3 regions of the Kitasatospora sp. NPDC002227 genome follow, and region 2 is predicted to be linked to each of the others. Evidence: riboswitches for the same ligand, from Rfam matches in the RefSeq annotation. Region 2 holds a riboswitch; each other region holds the start of a gene.
What was found. Region 2 has a riboswitch for cobalamin ahead of ABT095_RS02080 (ribonucleoside-diphosphate reductase subunit alpha). Riboswitches for the same ligand answer to the same signal wherever they lie in the genome.

Region 1: linked by a shared signal. The riboswitch ahead of cobN (cobaltochelatase subunit CobN) and the one ahead of ABT095_RS02080 (ribonucleoside-diphosphate reductase subunit alpha) in region 2 are both predicted to bind cobalamin.
Region 3: linked by a shared signal. The riboswitch ahead of nicT (Nickel transporter NicT) and the one ahead of ABT095_RS02080 (ribonucleoside-diphosphate reductase subunit alpha) in region 2 are both predicted to bind cobalamin.

What each region holds. Positions count from the first base shown of each region.
Region 1 covers NZ_JBEOWY010000001.1:57,400-61,437, reverse strand. Annotated here, with positions in the region: gene ABT095_RS00245 (precorrin-8X methylmutase) at 1-513, opposite strand, end outside; gene ABT095_RS00240 (ferredoxin-like domain-containing protein) at 510-1,715, opposite strand; cobalamin riboswitch at 1,822-1,946, shown strand; gene cobN (cobaltochelatase subunit CobN) at 2,198-4,038, shown strand, end outside.
Region 2 covers NZ_JBEOWY010000002.1:32,749-36,786, forward strand. Annotated here, with positions in the region: gene ABT095_RS02065 (helix-turn-helix domain-containing protein) at 1-968, opposite strand, end outside; gene ABT095_RS02070 (hypothetical protein) at 1,008-1,175, opposite strand; gene ABT095_RS02075 (GNAT family N-acetyltransferase) at 1,229-1,735, shown strand; cobalamin riboswitch at 1,817-1,947, shown strand; gene ABT095_RS02080 (ribonucleoside-diphosphate reductase subunit alpha) at 2,107-4,038, shown strand, end outside.
Region 3 covers NZ_JBEOWY010000034.1:19,449-23,486, forward strand. Annotated here, with positions in the region: gene ABT095_RS26145 (Fpg/Nei family DNA glycosylase) at 1-209, shown strand, start outside; gene ABT095_RS26150 (ATP-grasp domain-containing protein) at 219-1,043, shown strand; gene ABT095_RS26155 (2'-5' RNA ligase family protein) at 991-1,560, opposite strand; gene ABT095_RS26160 (ArsR/SmtB family transcription factor) at 1,754-2,116, opposite strand; cobalamin riboswitch at 2,292-2,501, shown strand; gene nicT (Nickel transporter NicT) at 2,532-3,653, shown strand; gene ABT095_RS26170 (aminopeptidase P family protein) at 3,691-4,038, shown strand, end outside.

The DNA of each region.
Region 1 (4,038 bases), on a different contig from region 2:
CTTGGACTCGGCCGCGCCGATGAAGCCCACCGGCACGCCGATCACGGCGGCCGGGCGCGGCGCACCGGCCGCGATCATCTCCAGCAGGCGGAACAGCGAGGTCGGCGCGTTGCCGACCGCCACCACCGCCCCTGCCAGCTTGGGCAGCCAGAGCTCCATCGCGGCGGCGCTGCGGGTGTTGCCCATCTCCTTGGCCAGCGCGGGCACCGACGGGTCGGAGAGGGTGCAGACCACCTCGTTGTCGGCGGGCAGGCGCTTGCGGGTGACACCGCTGGCGACCATCGAGACGTCGCACAGGATCGGCGCTCCGGCCAGCAGCGCGGCGCGCGCGTCAGCCACCGCGCGGGGCGAGAAGGCCAGGTCCTCGACCAGGTCGGTCATGCCGCAGGCGTGGATCATCCGCACCGCGACCCGGGCGACGTCCTCGGGCATGCCAGCGAGGTCGGCCTCGGCCCGGATGGTGGCAAAGGACTGCCGGTAGATCTCGGCGCCGTCCTTCTCGTACTCGATCACTTCGTCCTCCGGGCCTCGGCCACCGCCGTGGCCATCTGCTCTCTCGTCACTTCGACAACACTCGTGTCCCCAGCCAGGGAGATCCGGTACCGCTCGGGTCCGGTCGCCAGTACGTCCACCCAGGCACCCGACGGGTGCCCGCACCTGCGCTCGCAGCCGGACCAGTGGACCGGCAGTCCGCCGGCCGCCGTCGAGTCCAGCGCCGCGGCGGCGTCCCGCCGCACGTCGGCGAGCGACTTGCCGCACCCGGGCAGCCCGGTGCACGCACTCGCCCCGGCCCAGGCGGACTCCGCCTCGGTCCGCAGCCCGGCCACCGCCAGCTCCGGCAGTGCCGAAGCACCCGCCCCGGGCACCACCACCGACCGCCACGGCGTCACGCGCAGTCCGTCCCCCACCGAAGCCAGCAACCGCCACTGCGCAGCCGTCACCCGCCCGAACCTCAGCCCGACGCAGACAGCCGCGCCGCCCAGCACACCGATGTCCAGCGGCGCCCCGAACCCCGGCAGCGGTTCGCTCCCCGCGTCCAGAGCAGAAACCTCCCGCACGTGCCAGGCCCCGCCTGCCACCGCCAGGAACTCCACCGCCGCCGCGACCGCCGCCGCGACCTCGCCCCCGGCCGCGACAGCACGCGCGGTCCGAGCCCGCCCGAGGCGCAGCAGCGCGCCCCCGCCCGCCACTGCGATCAACGTCACATCGGCGTCCAGCGCCGCGACGTCCCCCCGCCCGTCGTCCAGCGCGAACAGGAACTTCCCCGACAGCCCGGCGGCAGCCGCCGACGCACACAGCGCCGCGTCCAGCGCCCGCACCCACCCCTGGACGTCCGCGTACCCGAGCCCGTCCAAGCCGGCGGCCGGCGAGGCCACGATGTTCCGTACCCGCTCGTGGGTGTCCGAGGGCAGCAGCCCGGCGGACCGCAGCCGCCGCCCGAGCTCCAGCCCCGAATCGGCGGCCAGCCCCCGGAGTTGGACGTTGCCCCGCGAGGTGGTCTCCAGCGCGCCGTCGCCGAGCTCGTCCGCCGCGTCCGCGAGCGCGAGCGCCTGCCGGGACGTCAGCAACCCTCCCGGTATCCGGACCCGGGCGAGGGCGCCGTCGTCGGCGGCGTGCAGCCGCAGGGCGCCCGGGCAGGCGTCCGACTGCGCCCGGCCGGGGCGGCCGGGGCCCGGTTCGGTGGCGGAGGGTCGGGGTGACATGGCCGCGAGCATACCCACGATCCGCCCGGGCACAGCTGCTGTGTGGATCACACCGGTCACCGGGCGCTCTGTCCCCGTCACCTGGCACCCCGTACGATGCTGCCGGGCGTCCCTCGCGGCCGCCCACGCCAGCGACGGCGCTTCACGGAGGAAACCGGTGCAAAACCGGTGCGGTCCCGCCACTGTGACCTCGGCTCACTGGCCGAGGAAGTCAGGAACTCCTGCCGTCCTCGACTCACCCCACGGGGCGCGGACCCCGAGGAAGGCCCGACCATGCCTGTGCTGGGGCGTCAACCCCGGGGGCGCGGGGCTCTGCTCATCAACAGCAGGCGCGCCCAGCCGCCCATCGCCGTACCCGGTTGCGCGCATCGTCCCGCTCGTCCCCGCTCCGGTTGCCCTGAGCAGTCCAAGCTCCACGCCGCAGCCCGCAGCGCGTACTCACCGCTCCGTCCCCCCGCCTGGGGCATCCACAACCTGGCCGGGAGGCCCTCCGCATGATCCTGCTGCTCTCCACCTCCGACACCGACCTGCTGAGCGCCCGCGCCTCGCAGGGCCCGGTCGGCTTCCGCCTGGGCAACCCGGCCCGGCTCTCCCCCGAGGAGCTCCCCGGGCTCCTCGACGGCACCGAGCTGGTGGTGGTCCGCCTGCTCGGCGGCCGCCGCGCCTGGCAGGAGGGGCTGGACGCGCTGCTCGCGGGCCCGCGCCCGGTGATCGTGCTGACGGGTGAGCAGGCCCCGGACGCCCAGCTGATGGAGCTCTCCACCGTGCCCGCCGGCATCGCCGCCGAGGCGCACGCCTACCTCGCGCACGGCGGCCCGGCCAACCTGGCCGAGCTCGGCGCCTTCCTCTCCGACACCGTGCTGCTCACCGGCCACGGCTTCGCCGCCCCGGCCTCCGCCCCCGAGTGGGGCCCGCTGGAGCGCACCGAGGCCAACGAGAGCGGCCCGAGCGTGGCCGTCCTCTACTACCGCGCCCACCACATGAGCGGCAACACCGGCTTCGTCGAGACGCTCTGCCAGGCCCTCGAGGCCCAGGGCGCCCGCCCGAAGCCGCTCTACTGCTCCTCCCTGCGCGGCGCCGCCCCCGAGCTCCTCGCCGAGCTGGCCGGCACCGATGCGATCATCACCACCGTCCTCGCGGCGGGCGGCACCAAGCCCGCCGACGCCCAGGCCGGCGGCGACGAGGAGGCCTGGGACGCGGGCGCGCTGGCCGCCCTGGACCGCCCGATCCTGCAGGCGCTCTGCCTGACCTGGTCCCGCGAGCAGTGGGAGGCCAGCGACGACGGCCTCTCCCCGCTCGACACCGCGACCCAGGTCGCCGTCCCCGAGTTCGACGGCCGCCTGATCACCGTCCCGTTCTCCTTCAAGGAGCTGGACGAGGACGGCCTGACCGTCTACGCGGCCGACCCCGAGCGGGCCGCCCGCGTCGCCGGCATCGCCGTCGCGCACGCCCGGCTGCGCCACACCCCGGCCGCCGAGCGCCGCCTCGCGCTGGTGCTCTCCGCGTACCCGACCAAGCACGCCCGGGTCGGCAACGCCGTCGGCCTGGACACCCCGGCCAGCGCGATCCGTCTCCTCCACCGCCTGCGCGAGGAGGGCATGGACCTCGGCACCGACCTCCCGGGCCTGGACGTCGACAGCGACACCGACTCCGGCCACGAAGGTGACGCCCTCATCCACGCCCTGATCGCGGCCGGCGGCTACGACCAGGACTGGCTGACGGAGGAGCAGCTCGCCCGCAACCCCGTCCGCATCCCCGCCGCCGACTACCGCCGCTGGTACGCCACCCTCCCGGCCGGCCTGCGCGAGCAGGTCGAGGAGCACTGGGGCCCGGCCCCTGGCGAGCTGTACGTGGACCGCTCGCAGAACCCGGACGGCGACATCGTGCTCGCCGCGATCCGCTCGGGCAACCTGCTGGTCCTCATCCAGCCGCCGCGCGGCTTCGGCGAGAACCCGGTCGCGATCTACCACGACCCGGACCTGCCCCCGAGCCACCACTACCTGGCCGCCTACCGCTGGATCGCGGCGGCTCAGGAGGACAACGGCTTCGGCGCCCACGCCGTGATCCACCTCGGCAAGCACGGCAACCTCGAGTGGCTGCCCGGCAAGACCGCCGCCCTCTCCGCCGAGTGCGGACCGGACGCCGTGCTCGGCGACCTCCCCCTGGTCTACCCCTTCCTGGTCAACGACCCGGGCGAGGGCACCCAGGCCAAGCGCCGCGCCCACGCGACCCTGGTCGACCACCTGGTGCCGCCGATGGCCCGCGCCGACTCCTACGGCGACATCGCCCGCCTGGAGCAGCTGCTGGACGAGCACTCCAACATCGCGGCGATGGA
Region 2 (4,038 bases):
GCCGTCCCGAAGGTGCGGCGGTAGGCCTGGGGGGTGGTGCCGAGCCAGCGGGTGAAGTGGTGGCGCAGGGTGGCGGCGTTGCCGAAGCCGCTGCGGGCGGCGACCGAGTCGACCGGCTCGGTGGTGCCCTCGAGGAGGCGCTGGGCGTGCAGCAGGCGCTGGTTGGTGAGCCAGCGGTGCGGGGTGGTGCCGGTCTCCTGCTGGAAGCGCCGGGCGAAGGTCCGGGGGGACATGTGCGCCCGGGCGGCGAGCTGGTCCACCGTCAGCTCCTCGTCCAGGTGGTGGCGCAGCCACTCGAGCAGGCCGCCCAGCGAGTCCGCCGAGCACTCCGGCAGCGGGCGGGCTACGAACTGGGCCTGCCCGCCGTCCCGGTGCGGGGCCACCACCATCCGCCGGGCGATCCCCCGGGCCACCTCGGCCCCCTGCAGCTTGCGCACCAGGTGCAGGCAGGCGTCGATCCCGGCCGCCGTCCCGGCGGAGGTGATGACCGGGTCCTCGTCCACGTAGAGCACGTCCGGCTCGACCGTGGTGGCGGGGTACAGCGCGGCCATCCTGTCGGCGTGCCGCCAGTGCGTGGTGGAGCGGCGCCCGTCGAGCAGCCCGGCGGCGCCGAGCAGGTAGGAGCCGTTGCAGATCGACAGCACCCGGGAGCCGCGCGCCACCACGGCCCGCAGGGCCGCCAGGAGCGGCTCGGGGTAGCTCTCCCGGATGCCGGTGGCGGCGGCGATGACCAGATCGGCCTCGGCGAGGCGCTCGACCCCGTACGGCACGTCCACGCTGAAGCCGGCGTGGGTGCGCAGCAGCCCGGGCCGGTCGGAGGCGAGCGCGAAGTCGTACACCGGCAGCCCGTCGTCGCTGCGGTCCAGGCCGAAGACCTCGCAGGCCACCCCCAGCTCGAAGGGGTGCACCGGCTCGAGCACCACGGCGACCACGTTCTTCAGCGCGGGGTTCAGCGGGGGGTTCGGCATGGGCCCAGGATGCCACTGGCAGGATATCGATGCAATCGGTCATTCCTGCCACTCGTCCGGATCCGCGCCACGGACGAGGCTGGAGGCATGACCTCGATCACGCAGTTCCTGCCCCTGCTCGCCGTCCTCGCCGGCTTCGGCCTCCTCGGCACCCTGGTCGGCCGCGACGTCGACCGCCTGGCCCGGCTCGGCCGGGACAACCGGCACCGCCCGACGGGCTACCCGACGGAGTCGAACACATCTTCGGGCACAATGTCCGGATGGACATCGTCATCCGCCCGGCCCGCGAGGAGGACCTCGAGGGCGCCGGAGCCGTCACCGTCGAGGCGTTCGTCGGCGATGGCCACACCGACCCCGACAGCCCGTACGTCGAGCTCCTCCGGGACGCCCGCCGCCGCCTCGCGGAGGCCGAGCTGTTCGTCGCCGTCGACGGCGCCGGCCACGTGCTCGGCTGTGTGACCTTCGCCTCCGGCGGCACCGAATGGGCGGACATCGCCGAGCCGCACGAGGGCGAGATCCGGATGCTCGCGGTGGGCTCGGCGGCCCGCGGGAGAGGCGTCGGCGAGGCCCTGGTCCGGGCCTCGATCGCCCGCTCCCGGGAGCTCGGACTGACCGCCATGGCCTTCTCCACCCGGCCCTCGATGACGGCCGCACACCGGCTCTACGAGCGGGTCGGCTTCCGCCGGACCCCCGAGCGGGACTGGGCCCCGCGCCCCGGGATCGACCTGCTCACGTACGGTCTGACCTTCGACGATCCGGTGATCTGACGGGCCGTACGGTGGCTCCGAGCTACCAGCCGACCACGACACGCGGCACTACATCTGGGGTCGCATCCGACCTCCGCCACAACATGTATGCTCACTCTCGCTGTCGAAGCAGGGGAACCCAGTGAAAGTCCGGGACTGCCCCGCAGCGGTGAGCTGCGCACCCCTACGGGCGCGCCGTAAGTCCGATGACCTGCCGACGGTGTGCACACGGCTTCCCCGCAGGCGCCTTGCAGCACTGAGTCACGTCCGGGCCTCGCGGGCGGGCCGGGGGGTCTGAAACGCGCGCGCTCGAACGAGCGCGCCGCGCCGCGTTCCCCTGTGCCCAGGCGGCCCTGGCGACCACGTCGTTCCGCCGCCGCCAGGAGAGCGCCTTGACCATCGCAGCAGTTGCCCTGCCGTCCCAGGGTTCCGCCGATCACGACCAGACCGACCCCGGTGCTGCGCTCCTGCGGCTGCTGACCGACCGCAGTGTCGACCTCCCCCAGGTGGACCCCGGCCACGTCGCCGCCGCCGCCCTGCGCGGCCGCCACGCGGGCTCCGACTTCGCCGAGCTGCGCTCTCTGGCCGTCGAGGCCGCCGCCTCGATGATCGCCGAGGACCCGCAGTACTCGAAGCTGGCCGCCCGCCTGCTCGCCCTGGAGATCGCCGACGAGGCCGTGAGCCAGGGCGCCGTCTCCTTCTCCGCCTCGATCGCCGTCGGCCACGCCGAGGGCCTGATCGGCGACACCACCGCCGCCTTCGTCGCCAAGCACGCCGACAGCCTGGACGAGCTGATCGACCAGCGGGGCGACGACCGCTTCGAGTACTTCGGCCTGCGCACCGTGCAGTCCCGCTACCTGCTGCGCCACCCGATCACCCGCAAGGTGATCGAGACCCCGCAGCACTTCCTGCTCCGCGTCGCCTCGGGCCTGGCCGTCGGCGACTCCGAGACGGCCGTCCGCGAGGTCGCCGAGCTGTACGCGCTGATGAGCGCGCTCTCCTACCTGCCCTCCTCGCCGACGCTGTTCAACTCCGGCACCAAGCACCCGCAGATGTCCAGCTGCTACCTGCTGGACTCCCCGCTGGACAACCTGGACTCGATCTACTCGCGCTACGCGCAGATCGCCCGCCTGTCCAAGCACGCCGGCGGCATCGGCCTGTCCTACAGCCGCATCCGCTCGCGCGGCTCGCTGATCCGCGGCACCAACGGCAAGTCCAACGGCATCGTGCCGTTCCTGCGCACCCTCGACTCCTCGGTCGCCGCCGTCAACCAGGGCGGCCGCCGCAAGGGCGCGGCCTGCGTCTACCTGGAGACCTGGCACGCGGACATCGAGGAGTTCCTCGAGCTGCGCGACAACACGGGCGAGGAGGCGCGGCGCACCCACAACCTGAACCTCGCCCACTGGATCCCGGACGAGTTCATGCGCCGCGTGAACGCCAACACCGACTGGTCGCTGTTCTCCCCGGCCGACGTGCCCGAGCTGGTCGACCTCTGGGGCGCCGACTTCGACGCCGCGTACCTGAAGGCAGAGGCCGAGGGCAAGGCCGTCCGCACCATCCCGGCGCAGACCCTGTACGCCCGGATGATGCGCACCCTGGCGCAGACCGGCAACGGCTGGATGACCTTCAAGGACGCCTCCAACCGCGCCGCCAACCAGACCGCCGTGCCCGGCCGCACCGTGCACTCCTCCAACCTGTGCACCGAGATCCTCGAGGTCACCGACGACTCCGAGACGGCCGTCTGCAACCTCGGCTCGGTCAACCTCGGCGCCCACGTCGCCGCCGGCGCCACCGCCGCCGACCTGCTGGGCGCGATGGACTGGGAGCGCCTGGACGCCACCGTCCGCACCGCCGTCACCTTCCTCGACCGCGTGGTGGACATCAACTTCTACCCGACCCCCGAGGCCGGCGCGTCCAACTCGCGCTGGCGCCCGGTGGGCCTGGGCGTGATGGGCCTGCAGGACGTCTTCTTCAAGCTCCGCCTGGACTTCGACTCCGCCGAGGCCAAGCAGCTCTCCACCCTGATCGCCGAGCGCATCATGCTGACCGCCTACGAGCGCTCCAGCGAGCTCGCCGAGCAGTTCGGGCAGCACCCGGCCTACGCCGAGACCCGCGCCGCCCGCGGCCAGCTGCACATCGACCACTTCGACACCGCTCCGGCCTGGGCCGACCGCTGGGACGCCCTGCGCACGAAGATCGCCGAGACCGGCCTGCGCAACTCCCTGCTGCTCGCCATCGCGCCGACCGCGACGATCGCCTCGATCGCCGGTGTGTACGAGTGCATCGAGCCGCAGGTCTCCAACCTGTTCAAGCGCGAGACCCTC
Region 3 (4,038 bases), on a different contig from region 2:
ACGGCGTCGGCGCCGGCCGGATCGACACCGTCCGCCCCGAGCACACCCCCGAGGCGATGGGCCGCCCGCCCCGGGTGGACGACCACGGCGGCGAGGTCTACGTTTACCGCCGGGCCGCCATGCCCTGCCTGGTCTGCGGCACCGAGGTCCGGACGGAGGAGCACGCGGCCCGGAATCTGTTCTGGTGCCCCCGCTGCCAGCAGCGTTAGGGTCCACGCATGTCACGAGCCAGCCTGCTGTACGTCACCGACTTCGACTACCCCGCCAAGGGCCGTGACTACGGTGCCGAGGACCGGTGGCTGATCGAGCAGCTGCGCGCCGACTTCACGGTCGAGCCCTGCCACCCGACGGAGGTGGCCGGGCGGATGGCCGGGGCGGACGCGGTGGTGATCCGCAACAGCGGGCCGGTGCTGCACCACCGGGCGGCGTACGTGGAGTTCGTGGCGCGGGCCCGCCGGGAGCGGATACGCGTCTACAACCCGCTGGACGGCAAGGCCGACATGGCGGGCAAGCGGTACCTGCTCGAGCTCACCGCCGCCGGGTACCCGGTGATCCCGACCGCCGAGGGCAGCTGGGCGGGCCTGCCGGAGGTGCCCGAGTACGTGGTGAAGCCGGTGCAGGGGGCCGACTCGATCGGCCTGGAGGTGGTCGCGAAGGGCGCCCGGGAGGTGACCGGGATGCTGGTGCAGCCGAGGATCGACTTCACGTACGAGGTCTCGTTCTACTTCGTGGACCAGGAGTTCCAGTACGCCCTGTACGCCCCGGACCAGGAGGCCCGCTGGCGGCTGGAGCCGTACGCGCCGACGGGCGCCGACCTCGCCTTCGCCCGCCGGTTCGTGGCGTGGAACGGGCTGTCGCACGGCATCCAGCGGGTCGACGCCTGCCGCACGCGGGAGGGCGAGCTGCTGCTGGTGGAGCTGGAGGACCTCAACCCGTACCTGTCGCTGGAGCTGGTGGGGGACGGGACTCGGAAGGCTTTTGTGGCGGCGTTCAAGCGCTCGCTGGACGGACTGCTGGCGGCGCCGCGCCCAGCGGCGTGGTGAGGCCGGTGCAGGTGTCGTAGCTGCGGGCGGCGTCGAAGCTGCCGGTGAGGTCGGGCAGCCGGCCCAGCAGGTGGTGGGCCAGGGCGAGCTCGGCGGGTTCGAGCCGCCGGGTGAGGCCCAGGTGCGGGGACCAGCGGCCGGGCAGGTAGTAGGGGCTGGGCTGGGCTGAGCCGGGCTGGGCGGCCTCGGCCAGCTCCTGCCAGATCCGGTGGTGCAGGCGCACCAGCTCGTAACCGGGCACGACCGACCAGGACAGCACCCGGCGGCGGCTGCGCGCGCTGAACGAGAGCAGCCCGGTGAGCCGCACCGGCAGCGGCAGGGCCTCCGCGATCAGCTCGTCCACCCGGGCCAGCGCGGCCACCGGGACGCTCCCGCAGGCGGCGAGGGTCAGGTGCGGCCGGTGGGTCGGGTGGGTGTTCCGGGCCAGGCTGGCCACGCCGCCTTCGTCCAGCTGCTGCCAGACCTCACGGACGGCGGCGTCGAACACGGGATCGCAGGTCAGCTCAACGGTCTGCATCGGATCACCGTACGGAGCGGGCGGGTGGTCTGACGAAGCATTTAGCGTCGGGTGGAATGGCGGAATGAATGTTCATTCCGGATGGCCCGGGGTGCCGTGCGGGCGAGGGCCTTGGCGACGGGCGGAATGAATGTTCATTCCCAGCAGCCGGGGCGCCGGGGGCGAGGACCCCGGCGTCGGCTGGAATGAACATTCATTCCCGGTAGCCGAGGACGCCGTGGGCGAGCACCTCGGCGACGGCCGGGTCGATCAGGCGGTAGCGGACGATCCGGCCGTCCCGGTCGCCGGTGACCAGACCGCCGGCGCGGAGCAGGCGCAGGGCCTGGGAGACGGCCGGGTCCTTCATGCCGGTGGCGACGGCGAGGTCGGAGACGGCCAGCGGGCCGGTCTCGTGCAGGGCGAGGAGCAGCGAGAGGCGCCCGGGATCGGCCAGCAGGGAGAAGCGTTCGGCCCAGGCTTGGACGTGCTCGGCATCACCGATGGCGGCGATGGCCTCGCAGACGCGGTGGCCGTCGATGGTCCGGTGGTTCGCGCGGTCGGCGGGGACGAGGTGCATGCCGGAGATTCTCTCATCCGGGGTCTGTCCGGCGGGTCCCGCCGGGCGGTCGCCGCCGGGGCACGCCATCCGACGTGTCCCGCCGGACGGACCCCAGCGCCCGGCGCACGCCGGGGCAGGTGATCTGCAACACCTGCGCAGGTGTGCAGGCTTGCAGGTGGTGGCGGGTCACCCCTACGGTGTTCCACGCCGTGGTGCTCGGGAAGACCGGTGACGGACCATCAAGGTCCCAGTCCGGAGCGGCCCTCGCCACTGTGATCGGGTAGTACCCGCACCGTCTCCGTGCGAACAGCACGGAGGCCACTGGACGCCAACCGTCCGGGAAGGCCAGGTGCGGGTGCGTCGACCCGTAAGCCAGGAGACCGGCCACGGCACTTCACGAGTTGATCCACGAGGTGCTGGAGCGTGACCGCAGATGACCCTGCCTGAAATCAGTGCTGCCCCGACGGCGGCGCCCACCGAGACCGGCTTCCGCTGGAAGCGTGAGGACACCGTCCGTACCACGGGCCTGATGCTGGTCATCCTGGCCATGCACGTGGCCGCCTTCGGCACCCTGTTCTTCCTGGTCGTCCCGGCCAACTACAAGGTCGGCACCCAGGTCTTCGGCGTCGGCCTCGGCATCACGGCCTACACCCTGGGCATGCGGCACGCCTTCGACGCCGACCACATAGCCGTGATCGACAACACCACCAGAAAGCTGATGGCCGACGGCAAGCGCCCGGTCTCGGTCGGCTTCTGGTTCGCCCTCGGCCACTCCAGCATGGTCGTGGTGATGGCCGGTCTGGTCGCCGGCGGCGCCGCGCTCGCGGGCACCCTGATGGACGACGAGTCCACCACCCACAAGGTGCTCGGGATGATCGGCACCACCACCTCCGGTGCCTTCCTCTACCTGATCGCCGCGCTCAACCTGGCCGCGCTGACCGGCATCCTGCGGGTCTACCGCGCGATGCGGTCCGGCGAGTACGACGAGACCGAGCTGGAGCGCCACCTCAACTCGCGCGGCTTCATGAACCGTATCCTCGGCCGCGCCACCCGCTCGATCACCCGCCCGGGCCAGATGTACCCCGTCGGGATGCTGCTCGGCCTCGGCTTCGACACCGCGACCGAGGTGACCCTGATGGTGATGGCCGGTTCGGGCGCCGCCGCCGGGCTGCCCTGGTACGCGATCGTCTGCCTGCCGCTGCTGTTCGCCTCGGGGATGAGCCTGTTCGACACCCTGGACGGCACGTTCATGAACTTCGCCTACCAGTGGGCCTTCTCCAACCCCGTCCGCAAGGTCTACTACAACCTCACCATCACCGGCCTCTCCATCGCGGTGGCCTTCGTGATCGGCACCATCGAACTGGTCACCGTGGCGCACGACAAGTTCGACCTGACCGACCCGGTGACGGGTTGGATCTCCGAGCTGAGCCTGGACAACGTGGGCTTCGCGATCGTCGGCCTGTTCGTGGTGGTCTGGGCGATCGCGATCGGGTACTGGAAGCTGGCCAAGGTCGACCACCGGTGGTCCGCCAAGGCCAAGGAGGGACGCGCCTGACAGGCGGGGTGCCGCCACCCTCCGTACGCTCGGGAGCATGGCTGATGCGTACGCGGTCCGGCGTGAGCGGCTGCGCGAGCACTGCAGTGCCCTCGGGGCGGACGCCTCGCTGATCACGCGTGCCGCCAACGTCCGCTACCTCACCGGCTGCGCCCCCTGCGGTGCCACGCTGCTGCTGACCAGGGAGCGCGCCCTGCTCGCCCTGCCCGACGACCTGCCGCCGGACGACACCGGGGAGCACCTGGTCGACCCGGACGCCTCCCGGCTGCCGGTGGGCGGCGGGCAGGACACCGCGCTGGCCGCCGCCGAGGCGGCCGCCCGGCTGGGGGTGCGCGACCTCGCGGTGGAGGAGCACGACCTCACCGTGCTGCGGCACCGGCAGGTG